Regions from separate parts of the Prauserella sediminis genome, predicted to be linked through region 1. Evidence: riboswitches for the same ligand, from Rfam matches in the RefSeq annotation. Region 1 holds a riboswitch; each other region holds the start of a gene.
What was found. Region 1 has a riboswitch for cobalamin ahead of metE (5-methyltetrahydropteroyltriglutamate--homocysteine S-methyltransferase). Riboswitches for the same ligand answer to the same signal wherever they lie in the genome.

Region 1 (2,195 bases):
TTCGGGTCGAACCCCGGCGAGATGCGGACCTACGCGCGCCGTGACGGGGAAGACTGGGTGCTCAACGGCACGAAGATGTGGATCACCAACGGTTCCGTGGCCGACGTGGCCGTGGTGTGGGCGCAGACCGACGACAAGATCCGGGGCTTCGTCGTGCCCACGGACACACCCGGATTCTCGGCTCCGGAGATCACGAAGAAGCTGTCGCTGCGGGCTTCGGTGACCAGTGAGCTCGTGCTGGAGGACGTCCGGCTGCCCGCGTCCGCCATGCTGCCGGAGGCGCGCGGCCTGTCCGGACCACTGTCGTGCCTGAACGAGGCCCGCTACGGCATCGTGTTCGGCGCACTCGGCGCGGCCCGGGACTGCCTCGAGACCGCGATCGCCTACGCGCAGGAACGCGACATCTTCGGCAAACCCCTGGCCTCCTACCAGGCCACCCAGCTCAAACTCGCCGACATGAGCCTCGAGCTCGGCAAGGGAATGCTGCTGGCGCTGCACCTCGGAAAGCTCAAGGATGCCGGCACGCTCACGTCCGAGCAGGTCAGCACCGGCAAGCTGAACAACGTGCGGGAGGCCATCGCGATCGCGCGGGAATGCCGGACGCTGCTCGGTGCCAACGGCATCAGCCTCGAATACCCGGTCCTGCGGCACGCCAACAATCTCGAATCGGTGCTGACCTACGAGGGCACGTCGGAGGTGCACCAGCTCGTCATCGGGCAGACCCTGACGGGCCACTCGGCGTTCCGGTGACGGCCGGCGCCGGCCTGTGAGCGAGGTCTCCACCCGCGGCAACGATGCAGGCCGGCGCCGATCCCGGGGTGGGCGAGCGGTCTTCACCGCGTCGTCGCCGGGCGCGACGGCGGGCCGCGGGAGGCTAGGGTGGCCGTGCTGGTGGTTCACCCGCGCCGGGCCCGCACGGGCCTGCCGGGTGAGGCAAGAGGGAACCCGGTGCGAATCCGGGACTGCCCCGCAGCGGTGAGCGGGAACGACCGCCGTCAACAGCACTGGACCCCGGGTCCGGGAAGCGACGGCCAGTAGGACCTCCGGCCCAGGCCGGGAGTGCCCGCGAGTCCGAAGACCTGCCACCGGCGCGCGCACCACCCGGTGCGCGCGGGTCCGAGGTCTCGCGGGTGGACCGGGCGGACGGGCCGGGGTGTGTGCCCCGATCGGCGTGCGCCCCTCCGGCGGGACCGTCGGCACCCGTGTCGACGAGCTCGCGAGGAGAGAGCATTGACCGGCATCATCGGTTCCACCGTCCTGGGATATCCCCGCATCGGCCCCGGCAGGGAGCTGCCGCGGGCGCTCGAACGTTACTGGACCCACCGCGCGGACGAGTCCGAACTCCGTGCCGTCGCCCGGGAACTGCGGGCGCGCACGTGGCGGGAGCTGTCCGCCGCGGGGCTCGACTCGGTGCCGGGCGGCACCTTCTCGTACTACGACCACGTCCTCGACACGGCCGTGATGGCCGGTGCCGTGCCCGAGCGGTTCCGTGCGCTCGGCCTCGGCCCGTTGGACACGTACTTCGCCATGGCACGGGGCACCGACTCGGTGTCACCGTTGGCCACCGCGTCCTGGTTCGGCACGTCCTACCACCACCTGGTGCCGGAGATCGGTCCGGACACCCCGCTCACGTTCGCCGACCGAACCCCGGTGCGGGACTATCTCGAGGCGTTGCGGCTCGGCGTGCACACCCGGCCGGTGCTGCTCGGCCCCGTGACGTTCCTGCTGCTGTGCGCCCCGGAGCCGGGGTCGCCGCCCGGTTTCCGGCCCCTCGATCGCCTCGGCGAACTGCTCGGGGTGTACGCCTGGGTGCTCGGCGAGTTGCAGGCGGCTGGAGCCGACTGGGTGCAGCTCGACGAACCGGCGTTCGCCGCCGACCGCACCGCCGCCGACCGTGACGCCCTGCGGGACGCCTACGACGTCCTGGGCGCCCGGACGCGGCGCCCGGCCCTGTTGGCCGCCGTGCCGTACGGCGACCCGGGGCCGGCACTCGGCGCCCTCGCCGCCACACCCGTCGAGGGCGTCGCGGTCGACCTCGTGTCGGAGACGTCCACGGCGAACACGGTCGTCGCCGCGCCGGGCCTGTCGGACAAGACGCTCGTGGCCGGGCTGGTCGACGGGCGCAACGTGTGGCGCACCGACCTCGACACGGCGCTGGTCACGGCGGCCACGCTGCTCGGTTCGGCACGGGAGGT
Region 2 (2,195 bases), on a different contig from region 1:
GATCTCGTCGGTGACGTCGTACTGGGCATCCTCGTCGGCGGCGATCTCCACGAAGTCCTGCTCCCTGCCTTCGGTACGCAGGAACCGCCGCACCGCGTCGTCCGACGGGAACACCGTCGTCGTGGCGCCCAGCTCGGCGCCCATATTGGCGATCACGTGCCGGTCCATCGCCGACAGCTTCGCCAGACCCGGCCCGTGGTACTCGATGATCCGGTTCACCGCGCCCGACACCGTGTGCCTGCGCAGCATCTCCAGGATGACGTCCTTGGCCGACACCCACGGTGGGAGCTCGCCGGTCAGCCGCACACCCCAGATCTCCGGCATCCGCACGTACATCGGTTCGCCCGTGATCGCCGTGGCCACGTCCAGCCCGCCGACCCCGATCGCCAGCATCCCCAACGACCCGGCCGCCGGCGTGTGCGAATCGGAGCCGACCATGCTCGCACCCGGCACGCCGAACCGCTGCATGTGGGTCGGGTGCGACACGCCGTTGCCCGGTTTGGAGTACCAGAGGCCGTACCGGCGGCACGCCGAACGGAGGAACGCGTGGTCCTCGGCATTGCGCTCGTCGGCCTGCAGCAGGTTGTGGTCGACGTACTGGACACTGACGTCGGCGCGGGTCCGGTCCAGGTCCAGTGCCTCCAGCTCCTGCATGACCAGCGTTCCGGTGGCGTCCTGGGTCAGGGTCTGATCGATCCGGATCGCGATTTCCTCGCCCGGCGTCATCGTGCCGTCCACGAGGTGGTCGGCGATCAGCTTCTGTGCAACGTTGCGAGGCATACGTTCCGCTTCCTTCGGCCCGGGGAGTCTGCAGGGTGGAGGTTGCCGGTGCGGGGCGGATCGAAACGTCGACCACTGCGTCGTGCGCCGTGTGGGTGCCGACACACCCCGGGTGGCGCGCGGGTCTGTTAGGTTCACACCGCCGTGGTGCACGGGAATCCGGTGGAAAACCGGAGCGGCCCTCGCCACTGTGATTCGGGAAGTGCTGTGCCGTTCAGCATGCGAGCCACTGGAACGAACGTTCCGGGAAGGCTGGCACAGCGCGTACGACCCGTCAGCCAGGAGACCGGCCACGGCACTGTGTGACCCGATCGCACACCGATGACCCGATCCACGAGGACCTGGAGGGGCGGGCTGACGATGTCATTGCCGCTGCGCCGAAGGCGCCCTGTATCGCTGCGCCGAAGGCGCAACTCTGTATCACCGCGCCGAAGTCGCCCTGTATCACTGCGCCGAAGGCGTTCAACTGGCGCTCTGCGCCGTCGGCGCGCCACTTCCACTCTGCGCCGTGGGCGCAACTCCGTCGCGACCACTTCTCCGCACGCCACAGCTCGGCGTGCCACGGCCCTGTGCGCGGCAGTTCTGACTGCCGTGGCGACGGCCTGCGCACCGCCACCGCCGGATGCCGCATCGGCAGCGGGCGGTGCGACCAGCCGGACCAATTGCGGCATCGACGTGGCCACCGGCGATCCGCCGCAGCGCATCTACGCGGCCTACCAGCCCGCCATCGAACTGGCCCATGCTCTCGGGGTGAGCGACCGGCTCGCCGGAACCGCGTTCCTGGATGCGAAGGTGCTGCCGGAGTACGCGGACCGTCAGGCCGATGTGGACTACCTGCCCAGCCTCCCCAGCAGAGAGGCACTGCTGCAGGCGAACCCGGACTTCGTGCTGTCCGGCTTCAACGGATTCTTCGCCGAGCAGGGCGCCGATAGTTCGGTCGGCACGCGCGCCAGCCTTCGTGAGGTCGGCGTGCAGAGCTGGATCCTCTCACCGCTCTGCCCCAGCGAGGACGGCCTCACCGACCAGTCGATCGACCCGGCCACCGTGAAGGTCGAGAACATCTACCGGGACCTGCGCGATCTCGGCGCCCTGTTCGGCGTCGAGGACAACGCGGAGGCCGTGATCAGCGACATGCGCGAACGGATCGCCACGGTCGAGAAACAGGTCGCCGGCGTCGACCGGCCGTCGGTCGCCATCGTGTCGCCCAACGAGGACGGCACCTACGGCGTCGCGAGCGGTATCGACTTCGGTTCGCACATCATCGAACGGGCGGGCGGCACGAACGCCTTCGCCGACCTGTCGAAGAAACGCAACATCGATGTCGGCGCCGAGGAACTGGTCAAGCGTGACCCCGACGTCATCCTCACCGACGCGTGCTGTGACGCGAGCATGACCGAACAGGACGCCCGGCCCGA
Region 3 (2,195 bases), on a different contig from region 1:
GAGGTTGATCGAGCCGAGGTTGCAGACGGCGACCTCGTCGGCAGTCGTGTTGAGGGTGATCTCGGTGCACAGGTTGGACGAGTGCACCACTCCGGCGTGTTGCTGCGGGGAGCGGAGGTTGCACGGATCCTTGAACGTGATCCAGGGATGTCCGGTCTCGAAGAGCATCGTCAGCATCCGGCGCCACAGTTCCACTGCGCGCACGCGGCGGAACACCGCCACCTCGCCGCGATCGGCTGCGGCCTCGTAGGCGCGGTAGCGTTCGTCGAACTCGATTCCGTAGACCTCGTGCAGGTCGGGCGTTTCGTCAGGGGAGAACAGCGTCCACTCGGCGTCGGCCTCGACGCGGCGCAGGAACTCGTCCGGCACCCAGTTCGCGGTGTTCATGTCGTGCGTGCGCCGCCGGTCGTCGCCGGTGTTCTTGCGCAGTTCCAGGAACTCGTCGATGTCGATGTGCCAGGTCTCCAGGTAGGCGCACGCCGCACCCTTGCGTTTACCGCCCTGGTTGACCGCGACCGCGGTGTCGCCCGCGATCTTCAGGAACGGAACCAGGCCCTGTGAGGTCCCGTTGGTGCCCTTGATGTGAGCGCCCAGGCCGCGTACCGGGGTCCAGTCGTTGCCGAGCCCGCCCGAATACTTCGCGAGCAGCGCGTTGTTGCGGTACGCCTGGAAGATCGAGTCCAGGTCGTCGTTCACGGTCGTCAGGAAGCACGACGAGAGTTGCGGACGGGTGGTGCCCGCGTTGAACAGTGTCGGCGTCGAGCACATGAAATCGAACGACGACAGCAGCAGGTAGAACTCGACCGCCCTCGCTTCCCGGTCGTCCTCGCGCAGCGCGAGTCCCATCGCGACGCGCATGAAGAACGCCTGCGGCAGTTCGAACCGGGTGCCGTCGTGGTGCAGGAGGTAGCGGTCGTAGAGCGTCTGTAGTCCGAGGAAGTCGAACTCGAGGTCCCGATCCGCGTCGAGCGCGGCGCCGAGGCGTTCCAGGTCGAACGTGGCCAGCTCGGGATCGAGCGCCTCGAGTTCGACGCCGCGCCGCACGTAGTCCGCGAAGTAGGCGGGGTAGCGGCCACGGATCTGTTCCTGATCCGCCGCGGCCGGTTCGCCTGCGACGAACGACAGCGCTTCGCGCCGCAGCGTGTCCAGCAGCAGGCGCGCGCTGACGCGCGAGTACTCGGGGGCGCGCTCGACGAAGGTGCGTGCGGCCATGACGAGGGCTTGGTCGAGCTCGGCCGTGGTCATCCCGTCGTAGAGACCGCGCCGCAGCTCCTGCAGCACGGCCGGAGCATCCACATCGGACAGGCCAGAGCTCGCCTGTTCGACCAGCGTGCACACGCGCGTCCAGTCGAGTGGGCGGGTTTCGCCGGCCGCATCGGTGATCGTCAGACGGGGAGCGAGAGCCGGGTCCGATCCGGTGGCGCCGTCGGACGGCGGCTCGTGGCGTGGCCGGTGTCGAACGGCCGGCGGCGATTCCGGTGCGGTGGGGGACACGGCGGTGGCACGTTGAGGCACGTCACTCTCTCCTCGCGAGGTCGTGGACGGCGCTCGCGAGCAGCTGAACGTGCGACGAATCGGAGCACGGATCGCTGCCGTTGTTCGTCGTCCGCGTCAGCCCTCCCGCGAGGCCCGGGACAGCGCGCACGGGTGTGCGCGCGCCGATGGCAGGTCTTCGGACTCGCGGGCACCGGCACCGTGTGCCGACCTACCGGCCATCGCTTCCCGGACCCCTGTGGTGTCCAGTGCTTCTGACGGCTGTCGTTCCCACTCACCGCTGCGGGGCAGTCCCGGATTCGCACCAGGTTCCCTCTTGCCCCACGAAGGCTATTGCAGACTCCGTGGACCACCAGCGGAAGCAATACTACATCTTGTGATCCACACTTCTGCATCACCCAAGATGGGCGTGTCGTAGCGGCACTCGCGGCCGGACGACGTGGGCGTTTGTACTGCTCGAGTGGACCCTGGACTGGCTGCCCGCGTTGCGGTGGATCGTGCTGGCCCTCGGCGTCCTCGCCGCGACGGCGATCGCGGTCGGGGTGCACCGATTCCGGAAGGCCGCCGTCGTGGTCGCCGTGGTAACCGCGTTGGCGGGACTGTCGGCGACCGGCGCCTACGCGCAGACGACAGCGTCGGTTCCGCACACCGGCTCACTGCCGATGTCCGACCCCTCCGGCGACGGCACCGACCCGATGGGC
Region 4 (2,195 bases), on a different contig from region 1:
ACCTGCGGCTCGATGTCCTCCGGTTCTACGTCGTAGGGCACGTGCAGCAGCGAACAGGACGTGCCGACGGCGAGCTCGTCGGCGCTGCCCAGGAGGCTCGCGGCCGTGGCCAGTGCCTTGTCGAGGTCGGTGCGCCAGACGTTGCGGCCGTCGACGAGGCCGGCGACCAGGGTCTTGTCCCGCAGGCCGGTCAGCGTCGGCAGCGTGTCGACAGTGGCGCGATCGGTGACGAGGTCGACCGCGAGACCGTCGACGGGGGAGGAGGCCAGCACGTCCAGTGCGTCGCCGAGGTCGCCGAAGTAGCCCGCGACGAGGAGTTTCGGCCGCTCGGACAGGCTGCCGAGCCGGCGGTAGGTTTCCCGCAGCGCGCCCAGCTCGGTCTGGGTGCGGTCGGCCGCGAACGCGGGTTCGTCGAGCTGTACCCATTCCGTCCCGGCACGCCGGAGCTCGGCGAGCAGTTCGGCGTAGACGTCGACGAGATCGTCGAGCCGGTCCAGTGGCCGGAACGCAGCGGGCGCTTCACCGTCCGGTTTGGACAGCAGGAGAAACGTCAGCGGGCCCACCAGTACGGGCCGCGTGGTGATGCCGAGTTCGGTGGCCTCGCGGAACTGTTCGACCGGTGTCCGGTCGGACAGCGAGAACGTCGTATCCGGTCCGATCTCCGGAACGAGGTAGTGATAGTTGGTGTCGAACCACTTCGTCATTTCCAGCGGCGGCGTCGATTCCACGCCGCGTGCCATGGCGAAATAGGTGTCCAGCGGGTTCAGGCCCAGCTCGCGGTAGCGGCGCGGGACCGCGCCGACCGTGACGGCGGTGTCCAGGACCTGGTCGTAGTAGGAAAACGTGTTGCCGGGTACCGAGTCGAGCCCGGCGTCGTGCAGCGCGTGCCAGGAGTCGGCGCGGAGTTTCCACGCGACGTCACGCAGATCGGCTTCGTCGGTCTCGGCCGACCAGTACTTCTCCAGGGCACGTTTGAGTTCCCGGTTGGGCCCGATACGGGGATATCCCAGGACGGTGGATCCGATGGTGCCGGTCAAGGCTCTCTCCTCGCGAGCTCGACGATACGGACGCCGAGGTCTTCGAGGAGGACACGCCGACCGGAGAGCAGCACACCTCGCCACCGAACCGGTCGTCCGTCAGGTCCTCCCGCGAGACCTCGGACCACGTGCGCCGCGGCGCACGTACCGGTGGCAGGTCTTCGGACTCGCGGGCGTTTCCGGCGCTGCACGCCGGGATTCCTACCGGCCGTCGCTTCCCGGATCGCATCCAGTGCTTCTGACGGCTGTCGTTCCCACTCACCGCTGCGGGGCAGTCCCGGATTCGCACCGGGTTCCCTCTTGCCTCGTCCGAACCCGACGCGACCGGGTCGTGATGGGGAACGGACGAACCACCAGCACCATCAGGCTAGTCGTGGTCAGCTCCATGACAAGCCCGCACGGCTCATCGGAGGGAACTTGCAAGGGCCCCGCGCGGGTCCGGCACGGCGCACGACGTCGGCTTTCCCGATCATCGGGCGGCGCCGGAGATGTCGATCACAACGACCCGTCGGTCCGGCGTGCACCGACGGACCCGGACCGGACACCGGGGCGACCGGCCCGGGTCGCGGGCGGGTGTCAGTCCCAGTCGAGGGTCGAGCCCGATTGGTACTCGATCACTCTGGTCTCGAAGAAGTTCTTCTCCTTCTGCAGGTCCATCGCCTCCGACAGCCACGGGAACGGGTTGTCGACCTCGGCGAACACCGGTCGCAGTCCCAGTTGGTCACACCGGCGGTTGGTGATGAAGTGCATGTACTGCGCGCACAGCTCGGCGTTGAGCCCCAGGATGCCGCGGGGCATGGTGTCGCGGCCGTAGGCGATCTCCAGCTCGCACGCCTCGGTCAGCATCTGCCGCACTTCCTCCTGGAACTCCGGGCTCCACAGGTGCGGGTTCTCGAGCTTGATCTGGTTGATGCAATCGATGCCGAAGTTCAGGTGGATCGACTCGTCACGCAGGATGTACTGGTACTGCTCGGCGATGCCGACCATCTTGTTGCGCCTTCCCAGCGACAGGATCTGCGCGAAACCGGTGTAGAACCACATGCCTTCGAAGATCACGTAGAAGGCGACGAGGTCACGCAGGAACGCCTGGTCGGCCTCGGGGGTACCGGTCGTGAAGTCGGGATTCTCGAGGTTCTGGGTGTAGTGCAGTGCCCACGA

Region 2: another riboswitch for cobalamin. It lies ahead of FB384_RS14860 (ABC transporter substrate-binding protein); the one in region 1 lies ahead of metE (5-methyltetrahydropteroyltriglutamate--homocysteine S-methyltransferase).
Region 3: another riboswitch for cobalamin. It lies ahead of FB384_RS20720 (ribonucleoside-diphosphate reductase subunit alpha); the one in region 1 lies ahead of metE (5-methyltetrahydropteroyltriglutamate--homocysteine S-methyltransferase).
Region 4: another riboswitch for cobalamin. It lies ahead of metE (5-methyltetrahydropteroyltriglutamate--homocysteine S-methyltransferase); the one in region 1 lies ahead of metE (5-methyltetrahydropteroyltriglutamate--homocysteine S-methyltransferase).

The regions. Positions count from the first base shown of each region.
Region 1 covers NZ_JACIBS010000006.1:39,937-42,131, reverse strand. Annotated here, with positions in the region: gene FB384_RS22720 (acyl-CoA dehydrogenase family protein) at 1-750, shown strand, start outside; cobalamin riboswitch at 876-1,101, shown strand; gene metE (5-methyltetrahydropteroyltriglutamate--homocysteine S-methyltransferase) at 1,231-2,195, shown strand, end outside.
Region 2 covers NZ_JACIBS010000001.1:3,275,920-3,278,114, forward strand. Annotated here, with positions in the region: gene FB384_RS14855 (aconitate hydratase) at 1-780, opposite strand, end outside; cobalamin riboswitch at 909-1,089, shown strand; gene FB384_RS14860 (ABC transporter substrate-binding protein) at 1,372-2,195, shown strand, end outside.
Region 3 covers NZ_JACIBS010000003.1:48,290-50,484, reverse strand. Annotated here, with positions in the region: gene FB384_RS20720 (ribonucleoside-diphosphate reductase subunit alpha) at 1-1,389, opposite strand, end outside; cobalamin riboswitch at 1,647-1,863, opposite strand; gene FB384_RS20715 (mannosyltransferase YkcB-related protein) at 1,980-2,195, shown strand, end outside.
Region 4 covers NZ_JACIBS010000003.1:52,121-54,315, reverse strand. Annotated here, with positions in the region: gene metE (5-methyltetrahydropteroyltriglutamate--homocysteine S-methyltransferase) at 1-1,037, opposite strand, end outside; cobalamin riboswitch at 1,182-1,397, opposite strand; gene FB384_RS20725 (ribonucleotide-diphosphate reductase subunit beta) at 1,614-2,195, opposite strand, start outside.